DNA from 2 places in the Leptodesmis sp. genome. Region 2 is predicted to be linked to the other one. Evidence: riboswitches for the same ligand, from Rfam matches in the RefSeq annotation. Region 2 holds a riboswitch; the other holds the start of a gene.
What was found. A riboswitch is a leader RNA that binds a small molecule or an ion and turns the genes downstream of it on or off. The one in region 2 is predicted to bind cobalamin.
Positions count from the first base shown of each region.

Region 1: it holds a riboswitch for cobalamin, as region 2 does, so the genes downstream of both, cobG (precorrin-3B synthase) here and ACUVQO_RS12015 (energy-coupling factor ABC transporter permease) in region 2, are expected to answer to the same signal.

Region 1 is NZ_JBRAGO010000011.1:47,117-52,883, reverse strand. Features, by position in the region: gene ACUVQO_RS04165 (precorrin-2 C(20)-methyltransferase) at 1-381, opposite strand, end outside; gene ACUVQO_RS04160 (precorrin-8X methylmutase) at 378-1,007, opposite strand; gene cobG (precorrin-3B synthase) at 1,045-2,634, opposite strand; cobalamin riboswitch at 2,680-2,842, opposite strand; tRNA gene ACUVQO_RS04150 (tRNA-Lys) at 2,980-3,051, opposite strand; gene cbiE (precorrin-6y C5,15-methyltransferase (decarboxylating) subunit CbiE) at 3,146-4,354, shown strand; gene ACUVQO_RS04140 (cobalt-precorrin-6A reductase) at 4,446-5,210, opposite strand; gene cbiD (cobalt-precorrin-5B (C(1))-methyltransferase CbiD) at 5,426-5,767, shown strand, end outside.
Region 2 is NZ_JBRAGO010000047.1:28,353-34,119, forward strand. Features, by position in the region: gene cbiQ (cobalt ECF transporter T component CbiQ) at 1-660, opposite strand, end outside; gene ACUVQO_RS12010 (energy-coupling factor ABC transporter substrate-binding protein) at 657-995, opposite strand; gene ACUVQO_RS12015 (energy-coupling factor ABC transporter permease) at 1,000-1,758, opposite strand; cobalamin riboswitch at 1,783-1,933, opposite strand; gene ACUVQO_RS12020 (tetratricopeptide repeat protein) at 2,143-2,985, shown strand; gene ACUVQO_RS12025 (tetratricopeptide repeat protein) at 3,113-3,937, shown strand; gene ACUVQO_RS12030 (tetratricopeptide repeat protein) at 4,031-4,387, shown strand; gene ACUVQO_RS12035 (tetratricopeptide repeat protein) at 4,387-4,842, shown strand; gene ACUVQO_RS12040 (TlyA family RNA methyltransferase) at 4,918-5,748, opposite strand.

The DNA.
Region 1 (5,767 bases), on a different contig from region 2:
CGAAATTCCTGGCACGACTTCGGTGGGAAATCGCGATGCTAACCGCTGAAACAAATACATGAACGTACCATACAACATAGGTTCTCCCTCGCACAGCACGGCCACGTCTCGCCCGACGCTCAGATGTTCAGCGATTTTCTCGGCGGCAATATCGTAGTACGGTTGAGACGATCGCTCCACGCTAAAGGGCAGCGGCATCGGAATTTCAATCTGGTCGGGACGAATGAAATCAGCCACGATTGCCCGTGCCAAAACTTTGCCGTTCTCTAAGGTCGGGTAGGCAATCACAGGAACGGAGGTCAAAATCCGGTGAGCTTTCAGTGTCAGCAGTTCGGGGTCACCTGGACCAATGCCTAAGCCGTAGAGTTTACCAGTGTTCATAGTTCATTCTCCTGGGCTAGAGCATTGACGGCAGCAGCGGCGATCGCACTCCCACCCCGCCGACCGTTGAGCGTGATAAAGGGAACACCACGACTATTGGCCGCCAGTTCTGCTTTCGATTCGGCAGCTCCGACAAAGCCAACCGGAAAGCCCAAGATCAATGCAGGTTTGGGTGCTCCCTCATCCAGTAGTTCGAGCAGACGGTACAGGGCTGTTGGGGCATTGCCGATCGCCACAACAGCCCCAGCCAGGTAAGGTTTCCAGAGATCCACTGCCGCTGCCGATCGCGTGTTGTTGATGCGCTGGGCAATCGCTAAAACTTCAGGCTGATTCAGGGTGCAAATAATCTCATTATTCGCAGGAAGTCGCTTGCGCGTAATGCCATTTGCCACCATTTGCGAATCGCACAATATGGGCACCCCTGCAATTAGAGCCTCTCGTCCTGCTTGTACTACATCGGGTGAAGCCACGAGATCCTGCACAATATCCGTCATGCCACAGGCATGGATCAGCCGCACTGCCACCTGCGCCAAATCCTCAGATAAGTTTTCTAAACTAGCCTCTGCGCGAATGATGGCAAAGGATTTGCTATAGATATCCTCACCGTTGCGAATATAGTCCATCATGCGAGTTTTAATATCATCAAATTCTAATCATCAAGTTCTAAAGGTTCGGGGAAGTTATCAATTGTTTAATCGTTGGAATTGAAAATCGAGTTGCGAATTCTCCAAAGGATTCGTCTGACGTTCGTCGGTGTTGTTGATATAGCGTCAGCAGTTTTTCTATTTGTGATGGCAATTCAGTAGCAGTCACTTCGCCCAGATAATGTTGAATGGCTTCTTGCTTCGAATTGCCACAGGAGTATAGATTCGTACTTACATAAATCTGATAGCCTTCTACAGTTTCACCGGACTGTTCAATCGTTGTGCCCAACAGGGTAATTTCAGCCGGACTGGGTTGGGCACAGGATTTGGGACATCCTGTTAGATGAATGTTGACGGGACATTCTAACGCCAGGTGTTGATTAAAGGACTTGGAAAGGGCGATTGCATGCGTTTGAGTCTGCGTTTTTGAGGCAGCACAGCCCGGTTTACCGCCACACGCCACGATCTGCGCTTCGCAGCAGCGCTTCGCTATCGCCGCAGCAACCCGATTGTCGGACACTGAGAATCCTAATGCCGCAAGGTTTTGCAATACTTCAGTCACGTATTGATCGGGAATATCCGGCAGCAAAATGGTTTGCCAGGGGGTCAGGCGCAGCTCACTGCTACCAAAGGTTTTGGACAGTTGCACCAACTCTCGCAGTTGTATTGCGGTCAGTTGCCCTAAACTCAGATGAATGCCGATATAAAACAAGCCAGGTTGTCGTTGGGGATGAACCCCCAGATGGGCATATCGCTGCGTCGGCAAGGGAGGGGGGCAGGCTGTCGCTGGGCGGAGTGGACGGGATAGACACTGATTCACCTGCCGGAGATAGCGCTCTATGCCCCAATCTTGCAGCAGATGTTTCATTCGGGGCTTTTTCTGTAGACGCGGCGACTGATTCACATAATCCAGATAGCCCTTTACCAAGGCTGCTACGACAGAGACACACTGATCGGGTTGAATCAACACCTGCGTGTCCCACAACTGTTTATCACCACCCAATGCCAACTGAAAGTAGACGGTTTGGAAGTCGGAAGTCGGAAGTCGGAAGCTGGGAGTCTGACATTCCCCCCTCTCCATTCCCCATTCTCCGCTTCCCAGAACTGCCGAAAGCTGAATCTCGTTGTAACGATGCTCCCACGGAATTTCTGACCGAGTACCAATTCCAACTGTGCCTCCTCCATCAATCCCAATACTAAATTTGGCAGGCAAATCAGCCAGTTCTGAATGGCATTGAATGTAATCATCCAGTGCTTGCACCCATGGACGAGTATCAATTAATTCTTGTGGATCAATGCCCGCTGTGGGGCTGGTCATCACGTTGCGGAGATGATCAATCCTGGGATTTTGAGCTGCAAGCCCCAGTGTCTGCAGGGTCTGAAAAACGTCGGCAGTCGGGGCGGTGTGAACGGCTCGAATTTGTAAGTTGGCTCGATTCGTTATCTGGATCGCTGCGCTGCCCCATTGTTCCACCAGAGTTGCGATCGCTTGTCCTTGCTGAGAATTTAATCTCCCACCAGGGATGCGAATCCGAACTAAGAATCCGTCCTGGGCTAGGGTGCCATAAAACAATCCTGGGCAAACATTCGGTTCAAGCAGCCAAATCAAAGTAGCCTCCTCCGTGCAACGCAGAGAGTTGATCAGATAACGCCCCTTCAAGACGTACTTGAGACTGGCATTCTGACTCGATCTATTTTAGACTTAATATTCTGAATTTCTGATTGAACGGTATGGTTTCAATCTAAAATCGCATTACAGTTGCGGCACAGTACCGAAATCGCACCGGACTTTCCCAGCCTCAAGCCCATGTAATATAGCACACTGAAGAAACAGAACTCTAATTCTCAAATTTTTCTTAATTCGCTGGAGCTTTTCGGCTTTTTGGCAAGGCGGATATGGAGCAAACCCCGTGCAACCCATCTACAGAAAAGCCTCGTTAATGTTTTGATTAAATGGATGACCTGGGATTCGAACCCAAAACCAGCGAATTAAGAGTCCAATGCACTGCCATTGCGCTAGTCACCCGTCAAAAATTTTAGCCGACTTTGTAGGCTCATAACTCAGCGATTAGCAAGTAAAAAGCCTAGTCCTCTATTGCGGAATATTAAGGAGTGATGTGATGCAAAAGTGGCTATCAATCGTAGGGATTGGCGAGGATGGGCTAGCCGGAGTCAGTCCAGTAGGACGATCGCTCCTGGCTCAAGCCACTCTGATCGTCGGTGGAGAACGCCATCTTGCCCTATTACCTTCAGAGGATAAACGCGAAAAGCTACTCTGGACTTCCCCAATCGCAGACTCGGTACAGCAGATCACTCAGCGTCGGGGTCAGTCGGTCTGTATACTGGCTAGTGGTGATCCGATGTGTTATGGCATTGGCGTAACCCTGAGCCGCCACATCCCCATCACGGAAATGATGATTGTTCCCGCTCCATCTGCCTTTAGCCTCGCCTGTGCCCGTCTGGGTTGGTCGCTCACCGAGGTGGAAACCCTCAGTCTCTGTGGGCGCGATCTGGCTCTCTTAAACGCTGTGCTTTACCCTGGTGCCAAGATTTTGCTCCTCAGTGCCGACAAAACGACCCCCAGCACGGTCGCTCAACTGCTAACCCAACAGGGCTATGGCGACAGTCAAATCACAGTTCTAGAACGCATGGGCGGCATTCACGAACGGATCACTGAAGGCATTGCCTCCGACTGGACGATCACCGACCTTGCCGATCTCAACACTATTGCCATTCACGCCCACTCCCCGCTCCCAACTCCCCATGCCCACCGCCTTCCCGGCATTCCCGACACTACCTACCGCCACGACGGACAATTAACCAAACGAGAAGTTCGCGCGATCACACTATCTACCCTTGCGCCATTACCCGGACAACTGTTATGGGATGTAGGAGCAGGCTGTGGTTCGATCGCTATTGAATGGCTACGCAGCGATCGCCGGTGTCGTGCGATCGCCATTGAACAACACCCCGATCGTCTGCAATACATTGCCGATAACGCAACAGCTTTAGGCGTTCCCCATCTGCAAATTGTGGTTGGGGCGGCCCCAAACGTCCTCAAAGATTTACCAGAACCGGATGCCATTTTCATTGGCGGTGGACTCACCACACCAGATTTGTTGGAGACCTGCTGGAAAGCGCTTCGTTCCGGTGGTCGCTTGGTTGCCAATGCGGTTACAGTCGAGAGCGAACACATACTCTTTCAGTGGCAAGGCAAGTTGGGCGGAACCCTGACCCGCATTGCCATTCAGCGGACGGAACCTGTTGGAAAATTCCTGGGCTGGAAAGCAATGGCACCTGTGACACAGTGGGCTGTGGTAAAAGGATAAACCACGAGGCTGAAAATATAGTCTATGAAGTGAAAGGTTCACCATCTAAGTTTGAGGTTAGTTGCAGCGGGTGATAGGGCATATTAGCTAACTATTTATCGAATCGCGACAACATATTTTTGAGCCACGACAAAGCACTCTCTATATCTGCAACGATGTCTCCTGGTGGAATGGGTGGACGCTGGATCATCACAACCGGAATTCCTAACTCCCGTGCGGCAATAATTTTGGCATAGGTGGCATTTCCACCACTGTTTTTACTAACGATCGCCCCAATCTCGTACTGTTGCAACAGCGATCGCTCATTGTCAAGTGAAAACGGTCCCCGTTCCAGCAGGAGCTTTCCGGGGGGTACAGCGGCATTGAGCAGAGGCGGATCAATCATTCGCATCAGGAACCAAAGATCTTGCAGATGGGCAAAGGCAGCGAGTTCTTGCCGCCCGATCGTTAGAAAGATTCGTTGAGCAAGTTTCGGTAACTTTGCAGCAGCAGCTTCATGACTGTCCACTTCAATCCAATCATCTCCCTCTGTTCGCTCCCAGGCTGGGCGAATCAACATTAAGTGGGGAATGCCCACCGCAGCGGCAGCGGCAGCAGCATGGCATGAAATTTGAGCTGCAAAGGGGTGAGTGGCATCAATCAACCCATCAATCTGCTGTTCTTGCAAGTAATGTGTGAGTCCTGCCACTCCCCCAAATCCACCAATGCGGGTGTTTTCAGAGGTTACTAGCGGATACTGAGTTCGACCTGCCAGCGATGTGATGACTTCTACTCCAGCGATTGTGGCAGCTTGAGCCGCTAATGCTGTTGCATCCCCGGTTCCACCCAAGATTAGCACTCGCTTGCGATTGCCCATGCCCCACCCCACTGTCTTTTCTGTCTAACCTTATCGCCTGAAGTACCAGACCGCAATTTCCATCTCATGCCTTCGAGAACCGGGCTATTGCGCAATTTGCCCATGGCAACGCTGCGAGACTGCTCTGGGAGTTCCCAGTTGGCACCTGTTGCTGTAAAAAGGGAGTAAGAATGGTTTCCATCTCCACTCTCGATAGTCTTCAGTTTCCAACCTCAATGGCACGTTCCGGCTACACCCTTCCCGTTTTCGCTGTCGCAGCTGCTAAAGCCGCCTTAGTTCATCTTCAATGCAGTAACCCCGAACCCCTGCAAACCATCACCCTGGATATATTACCCGACGAAGCCATCATTCCCATCCAGCAAATCGCCCGTTTAGACCGCAACAGTGCTCTGGCAATTACCATCAGCGACCCTGGCGATAATTTAGACCTAACTCGCAACACCCCGGTTTGGGCGTGGGTCAAACTTTTGCCCCGCCAAGCAGAACCACTGATTCTAGAAGCTGGAGAGGGCGTTGGCAAAACGCCATCCGGTGAGCCGGCCATTTATCGGTATGCT
Region 2 (5,767 bases):
ACTTAGGGACATATGGTGATAACTTAAAAGCGCTCGCTCCAGTAACTGCCCGACAAGAATAGCCAGACTGTACATTCCCCGTCGCCAGGTGCGATAGCCGCAGCGAGAATGTTGTGCTGTCCAGAGTTCATCCACGATCGCCAAGAGGGTAAAAATCAATCGATACATGAGCAAGAGCAACTCAACCAGGATGGTCGGGCAGCGTAATCGCCGCAGCAACTGCACCACTTCAATAAAGGGCGTGGTCAGGAGCATGAAAAACATACTGCTGGTGGTAGCGAGGGTACGAGGCAGGAGCAACCCTACTTGATGCAGTCCAGTCTGACTGACGTAGAGATAAATACTGCCAATATGCCATCCTCGCCAGACATCCCACTGCACGGACTGACTGGCTGCCTCGCTAACGCCGCTCAGGATGAAAGCTGGCAGACTGGTCAAGCAGAAGCCCAGAGGCAGCGCTAATAACTGACCATAAATTTTTCCTGGAATATTTGCGTAACCCACAACCCAGAGCAGAACCCAGAGGCTAATCAGCCCCTGAACCAGCGGCTGGCAAATGAGGGAGAGCAGCAGCAACAGCAGGGCAAAAGCAACCTTTTGGCCGGGTGGCAACCAGCGCAAACGATTCGTATAAGCCAGACTGTCGATTGGATAGCTCATTCGGAAAGTCGCGAATCCGACTGCTTAGATTGAGCTTGTTGGTGAGTGCGCCCTTTATAAAGCCCAATCACATAACCAATTACCCCGGCTCCTAATGCTGCCTGACTAGCAAACAGCAAACTTTCAATTTCACTGCTGGCAGGTTCAAAAAAGGGCTGAAACCAGGGTTCATAGTCCGGATGAAGCTCACTAATGGCTTTCTCACCCTGGTCATCCGAACCACGGTATTCTCCTCGTACAAAGATCAACGGCAAGACAGCGAGCAGCATCACGGCGATCGCTAACAGCCAGTTCTGAAACTTCGGGAAAGAGTCTGGAGAAGCAGATTTTGACATAACTTTAGGATTCCTGTCTGAGCAGCTTGAGGGTTTCAAGGTCTTGCTTGGCGTAAGATTGCAGCCAATTCCACACCAGCACCGTGAGCAGCCCTTCAGTGATCGCCAGCGGAATCTGAGTGACGGCAAAAATGCCTGCAAATTTGAGAAATGATGCCGTAAAGCCGCCACTGACTGCTGGAAAAGCCAGGGCTAGCTGAACAGAAGTTGTGACATAGGTGAGTAGGTTTGCCAGAGCAGAGGCACAAAAAATAGCTACCCTGGTTCGTCCGGTTCTCAATAAGAGGCGATAAACAAAATACGCCGCAAAGGGGCCAACAATAGCCATTGAAAACATATTGGCACCCAGGGTTGTCAGGCCACCGTGGGCCAACAGAACGGCCTGAAATAACAGCACTAAGCCTCCTAGCACTGTCATCACCGAGGGGCCAAACAAAATTGCCCCCAGCCCCGTCCCAGTTGGGTGAGAACAACTGCCAGTGACAGACGGGATCTTTAAAGCCGAAAGAACAAAGGTGAAAGCACTCACCAGGGCCAGCAGCAATTTCAGTTCTGGATAAGTGCTGGTAATGCGAGCCAGCGATTGCACCCCAACAACCAGGAAGGGTAATGAAACGATCCACCACAAAACCGCCCACTGAACGGGCAAAAAGCCTTCCGCAATGTGCATCGCCGCCGCAGGGTTGGCAGACGCTAAAACCAAATAACAACTTAGGCCAGCCATTAATCCCAGGCTGGCCCATTGACGATGTTGTATGTTCAAACTGTACCTCGCAGATTGATTGAAGAATGGTGATACGAAATGGCAGGCATCCTGGCTAATGAAGATAGTTCGTCATCCTCAATTACAGTTGCGGGACAGCGGTAGATTTACACTACTCTTTCCCTGTTTCCTCTAACGGCTGCTCCCCGTTAGAACCAAATCGTGACCCTCAGCTTACCATATTGCACAATTCCAGACGATGTTGCTTAACCCTTTGCAAGGTTGCTGGAATTAACCCTGCCCAGCGCCCGATCGCCGCTCTCCCACCTATCCACTCACCGACCCACCCACTCCTCCACTCGTTTCCCTTAACCGAATCTTTAGTTAGTTCCCCCCACCAACGGGCAACTCTAAAGTGGCACCCCTCCTTAGGCACCCGGTTTTATGGCTCAACCCTCTGATCCTGCAATTTGGCATCCTGGTAGCAATTTGCTGCAGACGGTGGACGCTTATCAAGGAGCTATTAACCGTTACGATGATCTACTGTCAGTTCAACCTGATCTGTATGAAATCTGGACTTACCGTGGATATGCCCTGGAGCGCTTGGAGCAATTTCAGGAAGCGATCGCTAATTTTGATCAAGCCTTGAAAGTGAATCCGGAGCATTATCCAGCATGGCATGGCAAGGGGATCGTGCTGGCGAAACTGGGACGATACGAGGAAGCCGTTTCTCAGTTAGATAAGGCAGTAAAACTACAGTCCAGAGATGCCAAAGTCTGGTATAACCGGGGCAATGCTTTAATCCATCTGCAGCGCTATGAGGAAGCACTAACCAGCTTTAATCGGGCATTAGAAATAACACCAAACAACTATAAAGCCTGGTATCACCGCAGTAAAGCTCTGACTCATCTGGGCTACCTGTATGCGGCATTGGCAAGTCTCGATAAAGCGTTGCAGATTAAACCCAGTTGTCACTACGCCTGGAATTACCAGGGTATGGTCTTGAGAAAGCTGGGGCGGTTAAATCAAGCGATCGCGTGCTTTGACCAATCTTTACAAGTACATCCCAATAATCCCGATGCCTGGTATAACAAAGCTCGTTGTTATGCCATCCAAGGGCACAGTGAAATGGCCTTGCATTATTTGCACCGCGCACTCAAGTTAAATCCTACTCTGTATCGTGCTCTCGCTAAAATTGATGCTGATTTTAGTACCCTTGTTTTTAACCCCAAGTTTCGTTCCTTGATTCATCATCGGCAGCCTCCAAACCCCAACCAACCGTCCTGAAGTGCACACCCCCTATTTTTTTAAGAGAGTCCTATTTCTCCTGTTCATCCTTGTTTTGCTGAGGGCACTTTAAATCCATACTGATAGACCAAATCCCTGCACATCCGTCACCCAGAAGCTAGAGACCATGACAGATTTTCAAGAGATAGAAGTCGTTTTCTTGTTTCAAAAAGGGCTGTATCTCAACAAGCAGCAGGATTATAATGCTGCCATCTCCGCCTATGACGCAGTTTTAGCCCTTCAGCCCGATTACCCAGATGCCTGGTACAACCGGGGAAACGCCTTCTACCGCATGGGACAGTATGAAGCAGCGATCGCCAGCTACGATCGGGCACTGGAATATGAACCAGGATTTTCTGAAGCCTGGAATAATCGGGGCAGTGCGCTGGACGATTTGCACCGCTATGAAGAGGCGATCGAGAGCTACGATCAAGCCATTAAGTTCAGACCCAATTATTGCTGGGCCTGGTACAACCGGGGGATCGCCTTGAGAAACCTGGAACGCTACGAGGAGGCTATTTCCAGCTACGATCGAGCGATCGAGTTTAAGCCAGATTATTACTGGGCCTGGTACAATCGTGCTTTAGCACTGAAGCAGCTGAATAAGCTGCATCGGGTGATTGCCAGTTATGACAAAGCGCTGGAATATAAACCCGATTTTGAGGAAGCCTGGACGAATCGGGGGAATGCCCTATATCATCTAGGGCAGCTAGAATCCGCGATCGCCAGCTATGATAAAGCCTTAGAACTGAAACCCGATAATCCCAACACGCTTTACAACAAAGCCTGTTGTTATGCCCTGCAGGGTAATTATGACTTGGCCTTTGAAAGCTTGCAGCGTGCCGTGGAACTCAGTCCTCACGAGTACCGGGAAATTGCGAAGACCAATTCTGATTTTGACGGACTGCGTCAGGATGAGCGGTTCGCAGCCCTGATCAATGAGCGAATTTGAAACTTTTCAGCCTGGTACCACGACGTGTAGGGATGTCATGACAATGGTGCACCTGACAGTTTCACTCGCTGTGCTGTTTTCCTCGAAATTCCTATGAATCAGAGTAAAGACTCCCAAACTCTCTACAGCCAGGAGTTAGTTCTCCAAAAGCATGCCCGCTTCGATCGCGCAGTCACAAAGTATGACTCAATCCTGGCTACTGCCCCCCAGGACTATAAAGCCCGGAGTTGTCGGGGTTATGTTTTGGAGAAATCCGGTCAGTACGAGGCGGCAGTCAGTAGTTTTGAACGAGCACTCTCGCTGAAACCCAAGTTTGCTCCGGCCTGGCAGGAAAAAGGGATTGCGCTGGCCAAGCTAACCCGCTACGAGGAGGCGTTAGCCAGCTTCAATCATGCCCTAAAACTAGAACCGGATGATTACTGGGATGGCAGAACTACGGCAAGGCACTAATGAGCGTATATGCGTATAAAGACGCGATCGCCAGTTTTGATCGCGTCTTGGAACTCAAGCCGGATAGCTACAAAGCCTGGTATAACCGGGCTGTCGCTCTCAGTTGTTTGAATCGTTACTCCGATGCGCTCGCTAGCCTCAATCAAGCCTTACAGATTAAACCCAGTTGCCACTATGGCTGGAACTATCGCGGCATGGTATTGGCAAAACTAGGTCAATTTATAGGCTCTCAAGCCAGCTTTGACCAGTCTCTGCAAATTAAGCCCAATAATGCCAACGCCTGGTACGGGAAAGCCTGTTGCTACGCTTTACAGGAAAATACCGATCTGGCACTCAGCCACTTGAAGCAGGCGATTAGTTACAGTCCTTATCTCTGCCAATTAATGGCCAAAACGGATCCTAACTTCAACAAAATTCGCCAGGATCCCCACTTCCAGGCATTGCTTCAGGCTTAAAGTGGGGTGTCTAGAAACCGGGTTTCTTGTAGGAGTTCTTGAATGAACTTTTAATCTGCAACAGAAACCTAGTTTCTAGCCGACTAAAGATTTTTGGGCAGCTTGAACCAGTTGTTTTAAGTCATTCAAGGTGGGAGTTGGAGCGGTAGCAGAATCATCGGACGGTAAACTCTTCAGCCACAACAAATATTCAATATTGCCTGCTGGCCCCAGTAAAGGTGACCACGTTACTCCCTGATACACCCATCCCAAGTCTTGAGCTGCCTTCAGTACCTGCTTGATCGCCAGTGCCTGATCTTGGGGATCCCGGACGACTCCATTTTTGCCTACCCGATCGCGCCCCACTTCAAACTGAGGTTTAACCAGGAGGATGACCTCACGGGGCGATCGTAGCAACTCCCACAACGCAGGCAAAACTTTAGTCAGCGAAATAAAAGACACATCAGCTACCCCCAGATCAGCCCAGGTTGCGTCCGGTAGATATACGTCCTCCGGTTTCAGATAGCGCAGATTTTTGCGTTCATGCAGAATGACGCGAGGATCCTGGCGTAAACTCCAGGCTACCTGTCCATAACCCACGTCGATCCCATACACCTGAGCAGCTCCGGCCTGTAACAGACAATCGGTAAAGCCTCCTGTAGAAATTCCCCCATCCAGGCAGATTCGTCCAGCGATCGGGATTTGGAATTGGGCAATCGCCTTGGCCAATTTCTCCCCCCCCCTGGATACATAAGGAGACTTCTGCCGAACTTGAATCTGTGCGGCTGGATTGACCTCGGTTCCTGGCTTATCCACCACCTGTTGATTCACTTTCACCTCACCCGCCCGAATCAGCCGTTGAGCCTGCTGTCGTGAGTCACACAGGTTTAGCTCTACCAGTAACAAATCCAGACGTTGCTTGGGCATCAGGAATCCTTAATTTTTA